3 regions of the Streptomyces sp. NPDC055632 genome follow, and region 1 is predicted to be linked to each of the others. Evidence: riboswitches for the same ligand, from Rfam matches in the RefSeq annotation. Region 1 holds a riboswitch; each other region holds the start of a gene.
What was found. A riboswitch is a leader RNA that binds a small molecule or an ion and turns the genes downstream of it on or off. The one in region 1 is predicted to bind cyclic di-AMP.

Region 1 (4,975 bases):
GACCAGGGCCGGGAGCTGCTCGACCGTACGGGCCGAGGCGATCGGCGCGACGACCGTCGGCCGGGAGGCGAGCCAGGCGAGGGCGACGGTGGCGGGCTCGGCGCCGTGCGCCCCGGCGACCGCGTCGAGCGCGGAGAGCACGGCCCGGCCCCGCTCGGTGTCGAGGTGCTTGCCGGCCCCGGCGGCGCGGGCGCTGTCGACGGCGGTGCCGGGGCGGTACTTGCCGGTGAGGAAGCCGGAGGCGAGGCCGTAGTACGGGACGGCGGCGAGCCCCGCCCGCTCGGCGGTCTCCAGGAGCGGGCCCTCGTAGGTGTCGCGGGAGACCAGGTTGTAGTGCGGCTGGAGGGCCACGTAGCGGGCGAGGCCCTCGGCCTCGGCGAAGTCGAGGGAGGCCCTGAGCCGCTCCGGGGAGATGTTGGAGGCGGCGACGGCCCGTACCTTGCCCTCCCGCACCAACTGGTCGAGGGCGGTGACGATCTCCTCGACGGGGACGGACTCGTCGTCGAAGTGGGTGTAGTACAGGTCGATGCGGTCGGTGCCGAGGCGGCGCAGGGACTCCTCGGCGGCGGCCTTGATCGTGGGGGCGGAGAGCCCCTTGAACCGGGGGTGGGCGCCGGCCTTGGTGGCGACGACGACGTCGTCGCGGTTGCCCCGGGAGGCGAGCCAGCGGCCGATGACGGTCTCGGACTCGCCGCCCTCGTTGCCCTCGGCCCAGGCCGAGTAGACGTCGGCGGAGTCGACGAAGTTGCCGCCGGCGGCGGTGTAGGCGTCGAGGACGGCGAAGGACTGCGCCTCGTCGGCGGTCCAGCCGAAGACGTTGCCGCCGAGGGCGAGCGGGAAGACGTGCAGGTCGGACGTGCCCAGCGTACGGAGAGAGGTCATGGGGTGATCAACGGTCTCCGCCGCCGGGCCTATTCCGCATGGTTCCCGCGCGGTTTCCGCGCGGGTCCCGGAAGGGCCACGGGAAGGCCCCGGGGAGGTCAGACCGTCAGGCCCTTGGAGCGCAGCCACGCCGCCGGGTCGACGCCGTCGCCGCCGCCGGGGTGGATCTCCAGGTGGAGGTGGGCGCCGGAGACGTTGCCGGTGGCGCCGACGCGGCCGATCGTCTCGCCGGTGCCGACGGTCTGGCCGGCGCTGACCGTCATGGAGGAGAGGTGGCAGTACCAGACCTCGGTGCCGTCCTCCAGCTCCAGGACGATCCGGTAGCCGTAGGAGCCGGACCAGCCCGCCGACTTGACCGTGGCGCCGTGGACCGCCTTGAGCGGGGTGCCGGTGGGGGCCGCGAAGTCGAGGCCGGTGTGGTAGCCGGAGGACCACATCGAGCCGGACTGCATGTAGGTGGCGGTGAGGGAGTACGAGGAGAGGGGCATCGAGTAGCTGGCGGCGAGCTTGGCGAGGCGCTCGGCCTCGGCCTTCGCCCTGGCTTCCGCCTCCGCCTTGGCCTTGGCCTCCGCCTCGGCCTTCGCCTTGGCCTCGGCGGCCGCCTTCTCCGCCGCGTCGGCCTTGGCCCGCGCCTCGGACGCGGCCTTCTCCGCCGCGGCCTTCTCGGCGGCGGCCTTCTCGGCGGCGTCGGCGGAGGCCTGCTGCTGCTCGGCCTGCTGGAGGATGCGGGCGCGCAGGGCCTCGCCCGCGTCGGCGGCGCCCGGGGCGTCCGCCGTCGACAGGCTCGCCCGCGTGACCTGCCCGGTCCGCGCGGCCCGCTCGTCGGCCTCGGTGGTGTACGCGGCGGAGGTCAGCGGGTTCGGGTTGGCGCGGTCCGTGGGGACCGTCTCCCGCTCCTCCGCGCCGGGCAGGAGCGCGCCGACGCCGGGGAGGTCGTGGGCGTCGGGCAGGTTGAGGTCGGGAAGGTCCGGGAGCGATATCGCCACCGGCGGCTTCTCCTGCGCGGTGGCGAGGCCGCCCGCGCCGACGGCCGCGATGACGCCGACGCCGAGGACGGTGGAGGAACGGGCGAAGTTGGAGCGCTGCTTGACGACCCGGTGCCGGCCGCCGGAGCGGTTCTGGGCGCGGAGGGAGTCCTCGGTGGGGTTCCACTCGGTGTTCGGAGCGGAGGGAGCCGCACCGCCGCCGAAGGCATCGAAGGGGGCTTCGGGGGCAGGGGTGTTGGACGCCACGGAGGCGCGCTCCTTTCCTTCCTTCTCGCCTACCGGGTTAGCTGACGGGTTCGGAGCAGGAAGGTCTCCTACGGGCCCGGTCGCACGAGTGCGAAGGGCTCGATTCACCCCAAATGGTGGTTCCCCGGTTCCCTTTCGGGATTCGGCGCGTGCGCACGGTGCCGTCTCTTACGACGGCTGGGACGACCGCGCTGCGTTATCGAACGTTAATAGACAGGGGGTCCCGATTCCAAGCTGTCCCCCGTGATCGTTCATTCGATCGGTAGGTATTTGCCCCGGTTGATCCCTCTTCAGCAAGGCAGGTCTCCCGAACGGCAAAACCTCCGCAATCTGACGGTGCATCAATTGTTATCGCAGGGAGACCTCTCGACTACCCCTGGTGACGGGCCGCCGGGGGCCTGCCCGGCGGGTCAGTGCCGGGGGCCGCCCGGCGGCACCACCGGCATCGTCCGGCGCCGCTCCGGCTGCCCCGCCGTAGGGCGGTTCAGCGCGAGCAGCGCCATGTCGTCCGTCGCCCCGCCGCCCGTGTGGAGCCGTACGTCGTCCACGAGCGCGTCGAGCATCTCCTCGGGCCCGGGGAAGATCCGTCCGGCCAGCCGCTCCGCCGGGTCGTAGAAGACGCCCTGCGCGTTCCGCGCCTCCGAGAGGCCGTCGGTGTAGAAGAGCAGCGTCGTGCCCGGCGGGTACGGCCGCGCCTCGGCCCGGTCCGGCCACGACGCGAGGTCCCCCATGCCGAGGGGCAGCGCCGGCCGGCTCGGGTCGACCGGCTCGACCCGCCCGTCCCCGTGCAGCATCAGCGGGGAAGGATGCCCGCGGTTGACGACCCGTACGAAACCGTCGAAGGTGCCGCTGCCGTCGGAGCGCGGGATCTCGGCCAGGACGGCGGTGGTGAACCCCTCGACGGCGTCGAGGCTGTCCCGGCGGGTGCCCTCCCGGTCCAGCGCCCGTTCGAGCCGCTGCGCCACGCCCTCCAGGGTCCGTTCCTGCTCGGCCGCCTCCCGGAAGGCCCCGATGACGACGGCGACGGCCTCGACCGCGTCCATGCCCTTGCCCCGCACGTCCCCGACCACGAGCCGCACCCCGTGCGGGGTGTCCTGCACGGCGAACAGGTCGCCGCCGATGAACGCGTCTGCCTGCGCCGCCTCGTAACGGGCCGCGCACCGCAGCCCGCCGATCCGCTCGGCGGGCGTCGGCAGCACCGCCTTCTGCGCGGTCTCCGCGATGACCCGCGCCGAGGCGAGCCGTTCGCCGCTGCGGCGCACCACCCGGTTGATGAGGAGGGCGAGCACGGAGACCGTGAACACGGTCAGGGTCTCGGCGACGGCCGGGGCACGGGTGACGTCGTCGCTGAAGAGGTAGAGGCCGACCGAGGAGAGGACGGCGGCGATGCCGGTGAGGAGGGTGACGAGCAGGGAGAAGAAGGGCGCGGCGACCAGCGGGGCGGCGGCGAGCATCGGGGAGGCGGTGTACGGGGCGGGCGTCGCCACGTCGAAGAGGATGCCGCCCACGATGATCAGCGGCGGCAGCGCACGGATGAACCGCCGGGCGCCCCGGTACCCGGGACGGCCCTCACCGCCCCGCCGCCCGCCTCCCGCCGCTCCTAGGGGGTGCCCCACCTGTTCTCTCCTGCCCGGTCCGCCCGGCCGCGGCCCCGCACCGCTCCCCTCCAGGGTGGCCGCCGCCCCGGCGGACGGCGACTCCGCACGGCCGACCGGCGTACGGCGGGCCGGGACGCGGACCGGGACGCGGACCGGGGGGCGGACCGGGGGGCGGGCCCGGGTGCGTGTCTGGGTGCGGTCCTGGGCACGGGCCGGGCGCGAAAGCCACCGGGGCCGCCGGGGCTTCCGGGGCCGCCGGGGCTTCCGTGGCCGCCGTGGCCGCCGTGGCCGCCGGGAAGCCCCTCCGGTCACATGTTCCGCTCGGCGTAGACCGCCATCGCGTCCCGGACGAGGACCGCGGTGCCCTCGCCGTACTTGTCGTAGTTCTTGGTGAAGCGGGGGTCGTCGACGTACATCCGGCCGAGGCCGATCACGTACTCCTTGGTCGGCGTCGTCGTGGTCGACAGCCACGCGATCTGGCGCCGCGCGATGGCCTGCACCTCGTCGCTGTCGGCGGCCAGGCCGTCCCGCGCCGCCTTCCCGAAGTCGCGGGCGATGCCGGCCTGCTCCTCGACGAAGGCCCGTCTCTGCTCCTCGTCCAGCGAGCGCCACCACCGGTCGCCCTGCTCGTACGCCTCGCGGCCCCAGCGGTGGGTGACCTCCTCCTCGTACCGCGTGTGGTCGAAGCCGTCGAACATCTCGTCCGCCATGAGTTCCTCTCCGTTCTCGGTCTTGTGGAGGGTGGTCCGCACCGACGCGATCCGGCGTCCGATGCGCTCGCGCTCCTGCTCCAGGAGGGCGAGGTGGGTGCGCAGGGCGGCGGACGTGTCCCGCTGGCCCGCGAGGACCTCGGCGATGGCGGGCAGCGAGAGCCCCAGCTCGCGCAGCAGCAGGATCCGCTGCAAGCGCACGAGCGCCGCCTCGTCGTAGTACCGGTAACCGTTCGCGCCGATCCGGCTCGGCTCCAGCAGTCCGCGCTCCCCGTAGTGCCGGAGGGTGCGGCTGGTGGTGCCTGCCTTCTTGGCGATCTCCTGGATCGACCACTCCATGCCGAGAACGCTAGATCTTGACGTTGCGTCAAGGTCAACCGGAAGCGCCGCGCGTTCGGGCGGAGAACGACGAAGGCCCGGATCCAAGAGGATCCGGGCCTTCGTGCTACTGAGTAGCGGGGACAGGATTTGAACCTGCGACCTCTGGGTTATGAGCCCAGCGAGCTACCGAGCTGCTCCACCCCGCGTCGGTAAACATGACTCTACGGCATGA
Region 2 (4,975 bases), on a different contig from region 1:
TGACCATCGGCGGGCAGGAGATCCCGGCGGGCGACCCGGTGCTCGTGGTGCTCGCCGCCGCCGACCGGGACCCGGAGCGGTTCGACGGGCCCGACGTGCTCGACCTCGCCCGGCGCGACAACCAGCACCTCGGGTACGGCCACGGCATCCACTACTGCCTCGGCGCGCCCCTCGCCCGCCTCGAAGGACAGGCGGCGCTCGCCACCCTGCTGACCCGTCTGCCGGACCTGCGGCTCGCCGCCGATCCGGCCGAACTGCGGTGGCGCGGAGGGCTCATCATGCGCGGTTTGCGCACGCTTCCGGTGGAGTTCTCCCCGTCCGTACCCCTCTCGCACACTGACGGAACGTCAGAACTGTGATCTTCATGTGATCGGGCGGCCATCGACTTGTGACGAGCGTTCGAATGCCGCTACGTTTCGCCGCAGTCTCAGCCGTCACGCGAAAGGCGTACCTATGCGTTCCGGGAACGGACGACACCGTCGCCCCCGTCAGGCCCCCGCCATCGTCGTCGCCGCGGGCGTGACCGGATCCGCCATGGCGCTGCCTCTGCTCGCCACCGGATCCGCGTCCGCCGCCGACGCCGCCACGTGGGACCGCGTCGCCGAGTGCGAGTCCGGCGGCCAGTGGACCGCCAACTTCGGGAACGGGATGTACGGCGGCCTCCAGTTCACCCAGGGGGACTGGGAGCGCCACGGCGGCCTGGCGTACGCGCCCAGCGCCGACCTGGCCAGCCGCGCCCAGCAGATCGCCGTGGCCGAGAAGGCCCTCGCCAAGGGCAGCGACGCCTGGGGGACCTGCGCGCCGATCGCCGGCCTGACGAACGACGGGAAGCCCACCGGGGTGGACCCGGGCCCGGCCACCGCTCCGGCGCCCTCCGTGGCGCCCGTCCCCGAGTCGAGCTGGAACTCGGGCTCGCCGGACGTCTCCGGGGCCGCGCCGTCCACCGCGACGCCGGAGTCCCCGGCCACGCCGTCCGCCCCCGCCACGTCCACGGCGCCGGCCACGCCGACGGCTCCCGCCGCCCCGGCGGGCCCGACCGCGCCGACCGCCCCCGCCACGCCGTCCGCGCCGACCGGGTCGACGGACCCGGCGGACCCGACGCTCCCGGCCGACCCGGCGCTCCCGGTGGACCCGACGGCCCCCGTCGCCCCCGAGGAGTCCGTGACGCCCGGTACGCCCGTGACGCCCGGCGTTCCGGGAGACGGGGGAGCGTCGGCCGCGCCCGGCACGGGCAAGCACCGGGGCGAGGCCGCTCCGGAGGAAACCGACAAGCCGGACAGCTCCACCGAAGCCGGTAGACATGCCTCGGGCAAGGACAAGTCTGCCGAAGGTGCCGAATCGCTTCCCATCGCTGACGAAGCGAAGAATGCGGACACAACGGACAGTCAGGGCTCTTCGGGTGAATACGTCGTGCGTCCGGGTGACAGCCTTTCGGGTATCGCCCAGGCGAACGAACTGCCCGGAGGCTGGACCGCCCTCTATGACGCCAACAAGGGGACCGTGGGCATCGATCCGGACCTCATCCTCCCTGGTCAGAACCTCGATCTGACGGCGAGTCCGGTCTCGGCGGAGGGGTAGTTCGCGGGCGTATGTCCGGTTCTGGACGAGTGAGACATGGGTCTCTTTGTCCCAACTGGCGTGTCGCGCCCGCAAACTCCGCTTCCGTCATCTCCCACCTGCGCAAACAGTCCCCTCCGAAGGGCAAGAAGAGGCGAAATTCGTCGTATGAGCCTCTTTGAACTTCGGAGGGTTCTGTGTCTACGGTCATCACCGCTCGCCACCGCGGGCCCCGTCGACCGAAACGCCGAATCCTGCCGTCGGTCGATGGGAACAGTCGTCGCGCAAGCGCCGAAGGCAGGAGCGGGGGACCCAAGGTAAGTGCCGGCCCCGGCCGTCGAGAGACGGCCGACGACCGGCTTGGGGTGAAGCCGCGTGCTAGGACGCGCGGCCGGGCAACTCTTCGGCCCGAACCCGACAGCTCACCTCGCAGGCGTCGGTGAGGAGAATTCCCATGCTGTTTTCCACCAAGGGCAAACACCGCCGTCCCTCCAAGGCCACCCAGATCGCCGCGCTCGTCGGCGTCACCGGTGTCGCCGTCGCCGCCCCGCTGATGACCGCGGGCGCCGCCTCGGCCGCCACCTCCTCCGAGTGGGACCGCGTCGCCCAGTGCGAGTCCGGCGGCAACTGGTCCATCAACACCGGCAACGGCTACTACGGCGGCCTCCAGTTCTCGGCCTCCACCTGGGCCGCGTACGGCGGCACCGCCTACGCGTCGACCGCCGACCAGGCGTCGAAGTCCCAGCAGATCGCCATCGCCGAGAAGGTCCTCGCGGGCCAGGGCAAGGGTGCCTGGCCGAGCTGCGGCGTGGGCCTCTCCGGCGCCTCCTACGACGGCGGCTCCGCCGAGAGCGCGCAGGAGCAGCCGAAGCAGCAGAAGAAGCAGAAGAAGCAGCGCACGGCCGAGCAGCCGACCACCCGCAGCGAGCAGCGCCAGGCCCCGAAGAAGGAGCGCCAGGCCGCTCCGCAGGCCGGCGCCGAGAAGACCGTCACCACCCCGACCGGCGAGACGGTCGAGAAGGGCGACGGCGAGTACAAGGTCGTGACCGGCGACACCCTCAGCAAGATCGCCGAGGCGCAGGGCGTCGAGGGCGGCTGGGCCGAGCTCTTCGAGCTCAACAAGGACGTCGTCGACGACGCCGACCTGATCTACCCGGGCCAGCAGCTCCACCTGAAGTGAGCCCGGCGGGTCGTGTGAGTCCGGCGGCTCACGCGCCCCCGACGACCCTCCCGCGGTGACCCACCCCGGTCCGGCGCGCCCGTCCCCCGTGCGCGCCGGACCGGGGTTCCGTCTTTCACCGGGGCCTCCCGCGGCCCACCTGATGGTTACCGGCCGGTAGATCTGGGGCCTTTCGCCCCGCTGTGCGTGCCCTTGGGTCCTTTTTCGTCCCAGGGGGCGGGCGCCCGGCCGGTCGGAGCCGCCGGGGCGGTTAGGCTCTTGTCGCAAGGCCGAGCGACCCCGCACCGACCTTGCGTCACATCCAGCGTCACATCCCAGAAGGAGATGCTCGTGCCGTCCATCGACGTCGTCGTAGCCCGGGAAATCCTGGACTCCCGAGGCAACCCCACGGTCGAGGTCGAGGTCGGCCTCGACGACGGCAGCACCGGCCGTGCTGCCGTTCCGTCCGGCGCCTCCACCGGTGCGTTCGAGGCCCTGGAGCTCCGCGACGGTGACCCCAACCGTTACCAGGGCAAGGGCGTCGAGAAGGCCGTCCTCGCCGTCATCGAGCAGATCGGCCCGGAGCTCGTCGGCTACGACGCCACCGAGCAGCGCCTGATCGACCAGGCCATGTTCGACCTGGACGCCACCCCGGACAAGTCCTCGCTCGGCGCCAACGCCATCCTCGGCGTCTCCCTCGCCGTCGCGCACGCCGCCTCCGAGGCCAGCGACCTCCCGCTCTTCCGCTACCTGGGCGGCCCGAACGCGCACCTGCTGCCCGTTCCGATGATGAACATCCTCAACGGCGGGTCGCACGCCGACTCCAACGTGGACATCCAGGAGTTCATGATCGCCCCGATCGGCGCGGAGTCCTTCTCCGAGGCCCTCCGCTGGGGCACCGAGGTCTACCACACCCTCAAGTCCGTCCTGAAGTCCAAGGGCCTCTCCACCGGCCTCGGCGACGAGGGCGGCTTCGCCCCGAACCTCGGCTCCAACCGCGAGGCGCTCGACCTCATCCTTGAGGCGATCAAGCAGGCCGGCTACGTGCCCGGCAAGGACATCGCGCTCGCGCTCGACGTCGCCGCCTCCGAGTTCTACAAGGACGGCTCGTACGAGTTCGAGGGCAAGTCCCGCTCGGCCGCCGAGATGACCGAGTACTACGAGGAGCTCGTCTCCGCGTACCCGCTGGTCTCCATCGAGGACCCGCTGTTCGAGGACGACTGGGCCGGCTGGAACGTCATCACCGAGAAGCTCGGCGAGAAGGTCCAGCTCGTCGGTGACGACCTGTTCGTCACCAACCCGGAGCGCCTGGCCCGGGGCATCGAGGAGAAGTCCGCGAACGCCCTGCTCGTCAAGGTCAACCAGATCGGCTCGCTGACCGAGACCCTCGACGCCGTCGAGCTGGCCCAGCGCAGCGGCTTCAAGTGCATGATGTCCCACCGCTCCGGCGAGACCGAGGACGTCACCATCGCCGACCTGGCCGTCGCCACCAACTGCGGCCAGATCAAGACCGGCGCCCCGGCCCGCTCCGAGCGCGTCGCCAAGTACAACCAGCTGCTGCGCATCGAGGAGATCCTCGACGACGCCGCGGTGTACGCCGGCCGGAGTGCCTTCCCGCGCTTCAAGGGCTGACACCCACCGCGCCCCTCCACAGGGCGGCTTCCGTACGTCCCCGTACCCGGTCCCGTACCGTGTGCGGGGACGTCCGCGTGAACAGGGGAGGCGACACGACATGGCCGTGAAGGACCGGGACCGGTTCTCGACCGCGACCCGGCTCAGGCTGCTCGGCGAGCAGACCGCCGCCCGTGTCTACCGCTCCCAGACCCGCCGTCAGGCCCGCCGCTCCCGGCTCACCGGCCGTGCGGCCTTCCTCGCGCTCGTCGTCTGCTCCCTGGTGGTGGCCCTCGCCTATCCCATGCGGAGCTACGTCTCCCAGCAGGGCGAGATCGCCGAGCAGGAGCGCAGGGCCGCCGAGGCCGCCCGGCGGGTGCAGGAGCTGAGGGACGAGAAGGCCCGCCTCCAGGACCCGGCCTACGTCCGCCGCCTCGCCCGCGAGCACCTGCACTACGTGCTTCCCGGCGAGACCGGCTTCACCGTGAACGACCCCGGCGCGGAGCAGCGGCCCCGCGCCGACCAGGGAGCGGCGGACCGCCCCTGGTACGACAACCTCTGGGACGGCGTGGACAACGCCGACCGCCGCTGACCTCCCGTACGACCGACGACCGACGACCTAGGCACCCAAGGCAGACATGCAAACGC
Region 3 (4,975 bases), on a different contig from region 1:
TGCCGATGCTGCTCGCCCTGTCCCGCATCTACGGTACGACGGTCTCCGAGCTCCTGGGAGAGGCGCCCCCCGAGCGCGATCCCGTGGTCCGGGCCGACCGCTCCGAGCCCGTCGAGGCCGACGGCTGGATCTACCGCCAGGCGGGCGGCGCCGGACGCGCCCTCCAGTGCCTGCGGGTGCACGTGCCGTACGCCACCCGGGCCGACATCGTGCGCGTCCACCCCGGTGAGGAGTGGATCCACGTCCTGGAGGGCCGGGTGCGGCTCGCGCTCGGCGAGGCGGTCCACGTCCTCGACCCCGGGGACGGCGCGCACTTCGACTCGCTCACCCCGCACCGGATCGGTGCCGCCACCCCCGGCGGGGCCGAGCTGCTCTTCGTCCACACCCTGATGCAGAGCCCCGTCGCCGAGCTGTGCCTCGGCGACGGGACCCCGCACCGGCGCTGACCGCCGGAACGATTCTTCCGTGACGATTCTTCAGGAAAGAGTTGATATGTCCGAGAAGTCTTCATCCGTCACCGGCGAGGAGCGCGGGGAGGGCAAGTTCCCCAAGGGGCTGGTGCTCCGCCTCTTCGCCTACCTGGTCGCCGGTCACCTCTTCGCCGGCTTCCTCTACCTGCTCTTCGCGATGGGCGCGAAGTAGGGGCACCTCCCGGGCGCCGCGGGTCCTCGCGGCGCCGCGTGCTCCCTACGCCTCGGTGAGCAGGCGCTCCCGCAGCCGCTCGCGGGTCTCCGGAGACAGCGCGAGGCCTTCGGAGAAGTAGGCGTCCATCGAGCCCCAGGTCGCCTCGATCGTCTCGAAGGCGGCCCGCAGGTACTCCGCCCGCGCGTCGAAGAGCGGGGCCAGCAGCTCCATCACCTCGGGCCCCATGGCGTCCGGGGCGGTGGAGCTGCGGCGCACCTTGTAGCGGCGGTGCGGCTCGTTCGACTTCACGTAGTCGGCCTCGATCGCCGTCCGCTCCACCCCGACGGCGAGCAGGGTGATCGCGACGGCGAGCCCGGCGCGGTCCTTGCCCGCCGCGCAGTGCATCAGGGCCGGGACGCTCTCCTCCGCCATGGAGTGCAGGATCCGGCTGTGCTCCGCGGTCCGCTCCACCACCATCCGCCGGTACGACTCGGACATCCGGGCCGCCGCCCTGCCGTCGCCGAGGATCCCCCGCAGCTGCGCGGTGTCGCCGTCGCGCACCAGCTTCCAGAACTCCTTGCCGTCGGCCGGGTCGTTGAGGGGTATGTTCACGTTCCGCACGCCGGGCAGCTCGACGTCCGGGCCCTCGATCCGCCGGTCGGCCTCGTTGCGGAAGTCGAAGACCGTGTGCAGTCCGAGTCCGGCGAGGAAGGCGGCGTCGTCCTCGGTCGCGTGGGCGAGGTGGCCGCTGCGGAAGAGACGGCCGGGGCGGACCGCGCGCCCGTCCGTCGTCGGCAGGCCGCCCACGTCCCGGAAGTTGCGGACCTCCGCCAGCTCGGGCTCGTCGGCTTCTACGGGCGGGACCTGCGGCAGCTGCTGCGTCACGGATGCTCCTGGAAAGTCGGTGTTCGGATGCCCGACGCGAATCGGTTCCTGGGGCAATCATCCAGACGGGAGGGGCGTGGCGCACCCCCTCGGACGGGAATGAGTGATCTGTCCCAATTGGGGCGTTGAGTATGGCGCGCCCCTATTGAGCCATTGCGTATAACGCGCCCTGTTTGCAGGCGAGATGGGATTCGGCGCGTGAGCAGGGTCATAGAGGTGACGGATCGTGGCCGGGAGTCCGGCGCGATTTCCTTACGGGAAAAGGGAGTCGGAGGATCGTCGTCCACGGAGGGTGACCGGAATTCCGGGGGAACGATCTAGGGCGGAATGCCGGGACAAAACAGCGGCTTGTTCGCGCCGACTCCGCTCGTCTAGCGTCACGCTCAATCCGGACGGACCGCCGAATCCTGCCACCGCCCGGAATTCCACCCATCCCATGCGTGGCAGGAGCGGGGGACCCAGGAAGTACGCCGGTCCCGCGATGCAGGACGGCTCGGGGTGAAGCCGCGCGAGAGCGCGGCCGGGCATCTCCAGTCCGAACCCGACAGCTCACCTCGCAGGCGCCGGAGAGGATTCGCCATGCCCGCGAAGGGTAAGCACCGCCGTCCCAAGAACAACCCCCTCGCCCGCGGTTTCGCCGCCGCCGGTACGGGAGGCGCCGTCGTCGCCCTCCCACTCCTCGGCGCCACGGGGGCCCACGCCGCCGAGCAGGCCGCCCCGGCCCCCGCCTCCGTCCAGTCCGCCGTCACCGCGCACGTCGTCGCGGCGAAGGCCGCCCCCGCGAAGGCCGCCGCCGAGACCGGCCCCCGGACGTACTCCGTCGTCCCCGGCGACTACCTGTCGAAGATCGCCACCGACCACCACCTCGAGGGCGGCTGGCAGAAGGTGTACGAGGACAACCGCCGGACCATCGGCGCGGACCCCTCCCTCATCCTGCCCGGCATGAAGCTCACCATCGGCGCCAAGGGCTCCGCCCCCGCCGGCCCGAAGAGCACCCACAGCGCCCAGGAGTCCGGCAAGAACGGCGACGACGCCCCCCGCGCCTCCCGCGAGAACCGCCGCGCCGCCGCCCCGGCCGCCGCCACCCCGAAGGCCGCGGAGCGCTCCACCGGCTCCTCGTCCTCCACCGGTTCCACCGCCTCCTCCTCCGGCTGGGTCGCCCCCGTCACCGGCGGCTTCTCCACCCCGTACCGCGCCTCCGGCTCCATGTGGTCCTCCGGCTACCACACCGGCGTCGACTTCATCGCCTCCTCCGGCACCACCGTCCGCGCCGTCGGCGCCGGCACGGTCGTCTCCGCCGGCTGGAGCGGCTCGTACGGCAACGAGGTCGTCATCAAGCACGCGGACGGCAACTACTCGCAGTACGCCCACCTCTCCTCCCTCTCGGTCTCGGCCGGGCAGAGCGTCAGCGGCGGGCAGCAGATCGGCCTCTCCGGCTCCACCGGCAACTCCACCGGCCCGCACCTGCACTTCGAGATCCGCACCACGCCGAACTACGGCTCGGACGTCGACCCGCTGGCCTACCTGCGCCAGCACGGCGTCTCCGTCTGACGCTCCGGGGGACACCCCTTTCCGACGGCCCGGCACACCCGTGCCGGGCCGTCGGCCTATTCCGACTTGGGGGAATCTTTATCGGTGGCATATGTCACCCGCCGTCAACCCCTCCTTACGGTCGCGTAGGTCACACGCGAAAGGGAAGGATGTGCCCCCGTGGCAGACGATTCGAGATCAAGAGACAAGAACGCATTCGGGTCGTACGCGGCGATCGGTGACAGCTTCACCGAGGGCGTCGGAGACCCCGGCCCCGACGGGACGTACGTCGGCTGGGCGGACCGCTTCGCGGTCCTGCTCGCCGACCAGCTGCCGGAGCACGACGCCTTCCGCTACGCCAACCTGGCCGTACGCGGGCGCCTCCTCGACCAGATCGTGGCGGAACAGGTCCCCCGGGCGAAGGAACTCGCCCCCGACCTGGTGACCTTCTGCGCGGGCGGCAACGACATCATCCGCCCCGGCACCGACCCGGACGACGTGGCCGAGCGCTTCGAGCGCGCCGTCGCCGAACTGACCTCCGCCGTCGGGACCGTCATGATCACCACCGGGTTCGACACCCGCGACGTCCCCGTGCTCCGGCACCTGCGCGGCAAGATCGCCACCTACACCGCGCACGTCCGCGCCATCGCGGACCGCCACGGCTGCCCGGTCCTCGACCTGTGGTCCCTGAAGTCCGTGCAGGACAGGCGGGCCTGGGACGGCGACCGGCTGCACCTCTCGCCCGAGGGACACACCCGGGTCGCCCTGCGCGCCGCCCAGGTCCTCGGCCTGCCGGTGCCCGCCGACCCCGACCAGGTGTGGCCGCCGGTCCCGCCGCGCGGCTCCCTCGAAGTGCGCCGCGACAACATCCAGTGGGCGCGGGAGTACCTCGTGCCCTGGATCGGGCGCCGGCTGCGCGGCGAGAGCTCCGGGGACCACGTCGAGGCCAAGCGCCCCGACCTGATGCCCCTCGGCGACCTCATGCCCCTGTAGCCGGCGGCGCGGCGGGGATCCGCTCCAGGACCCCGCCCGCGAACACGTCGTACAGCGGCAGCGTCTCCAGGTGGACGTAGCCGATGTGGCAGTCGCAGACGGCGAGGGGGCAGGCGCGGGGGCGCAGGGCGGCGCGGTACGAACCGTCGTACAGGTTCCCCAGTTCGGCCTTGACGAAGTGGCAGCGCCGCACCGTCCCCGCGCCGTCCACCGAGATCACCGACTCGCCGGTGCGGCAGGGCAGCCCCGCCGAGCGGTGCGGATGCCGGCTGTACGGGAAGAGCGGGTCGAGCTCCGTCCACCCGTCGGCCTCCGCGTCGGTGTACGCGTGCCCCTCGGCCGCGTTCACCCACAGGTACACGTGCGGCGGCAGCGCGTCCCGCAGCCGCCGCGCGTGCTCCCGGTGCTCCGGAAGGCCCACCACGCCCACGCTGAACCGCACGCCCCGCTCCGCCAGGTCGTGGCACTTGGCGAGGAAGCGCTCGTACGGCGTCTGCCCGGGGTGGTACGTGCACCAGAGGGCCACGCCCTCCGGGTCCGCGTCCGCCAGCCAGTCGGTCCGGCAGCTCAGATTGGTCTGGATCGCCACCCGCTCGACGTGCGGCAGCCGCGACAGCTCGACGAGCGCCCGCCGGTACCAGGAGCGCACCAGGCCCTCGCCCCACGGAGTGAACAGGATCCGCAGCCGGTCACCGGTCTGCGCGGCGGCCCACCCGGTGAACCGTTCGAGCGCCGCCCGGTCCGCGCGCAACTGCTCGCGGCTGTCCCGGCGCTTGGCGAAGGGGCAGTACGGACAGTCGTAGTCGCAGGAGGAGAGCGGCCCCCGGTAGAGCAGCGTCAGGTCCACGGCCGCCCCCTACTTCGGCTCGTACGCGGCCATCGCGGCCCGCACCCCGGGGGAGAACAGCTCCGGGCCGAGCCCGTCCGAGTGCGCCAGCCCCTC

Region 2: it holds a riboswitch for cyclic di-AMP, as region 1 does, so the genes downstream of both, ACWGSR_RS15290 (transglycosylase family protein) here and ACWGSR_RS02600 (M23 family metallopeptidase) in region 1, are expected to answer to the same signal.
Region 3: it holds a riboswitch for cyclic di-AMP, as region 1 does, so the genes downstream of both, ACWGSR_RS10430 (M23 family metallopeptidase) here and ACWGSR_RS02600 (M23 family metallopeptidase) in region 1, are expected to answer to the same signal.

Annotation. Positions count from the first base shown of each region.
Region 1 covers NZ_JBSHHY010000002.1:21,162-26,136, forward strand. The annotation lists gene ACWGSR_RS02595 (aldo/keto reductase) at 1-882, opposite strand, end outside; gene ACWGSR_RS02600 (M23 family metallopeptidase) at 981-2,114, opposite strand; cyclic di-AMP (ydaO/yuaA leader) riboswitch at 2,126-2,272, opposite strand; gene ACWGSR_RS02605 (PP2C family protein-serine/threonine phosphatase) at 2,525-3,730, opposite strand; gene ACWGSR_RS02610 (MerR family transcriptional regulator) at 4,021-4,761, opposite strand; tRNA gene ACWGSR_RS02615 (tRNA-Met) at 4,876-4,949, opposite strand.
Region 2 covers NZ_JBSHHY010000009.1:175,314-180,288, forward strand. The annotation lists gene ACWGSR_RS15280 (cytochrome P450 family protein) at 1-359, shown strand, start outside; gene ACWGSR_RS15285 (transglycosylase family protein) at 535-1,578, shown strand; cyclic di-AMP (ydaO/yuaA leader) riboswitch at 1,837-2,008, shown strand; gene ACWGSR_RS15290 (transglycosylase family protein) at 2,012-2,737, shown strand; gene eno (phosphopyruvate hydratase) at 3,062-4,348, shown strand; gene ACWGSR_RS15300 (FtsB family cell division protein) at 4,449-4,919, shown strand; gene ACWGSR_RS15305 (DUF501 domain-containing protein) at 4,966-4,975, shown strand, end outside.
Region 3 covers NZ_JBSHHY010000005.1:277,313-282,287, forward strand. The annotation lists gene ACWGSR_RS10415 (helix-turn-helix domain-containing protein) at 1-446, shown strand, start outside; gene ACWGSR_RS10420 (DUF6126 family protein) at 493-642, shown strand; gene ACWGSR_RS10425 (tyrosine-protein phosphatase) at 688-1,509, opposite strand; cyclic di-AMP (ydaO/yuaA leader) riboswitch at 1,926-2,085, shown strand; gene ACWGSR_RS10430 (M23 family metallopeptidase) at 2,089-3,060, shown strand; gene ACWGSR_RS10435 (SGNH/GDSL hydrolase family protein) at 3,220-4,032, shown strand; gene ACWGSR_RS10440 (STM4011 family radical SAM protein) at 4,019-4,879, opposite strand; gene ACWGSR_RS10445 (STM4012 family radical SAM protein) at 4,889-4,975, opposite strand, start outside.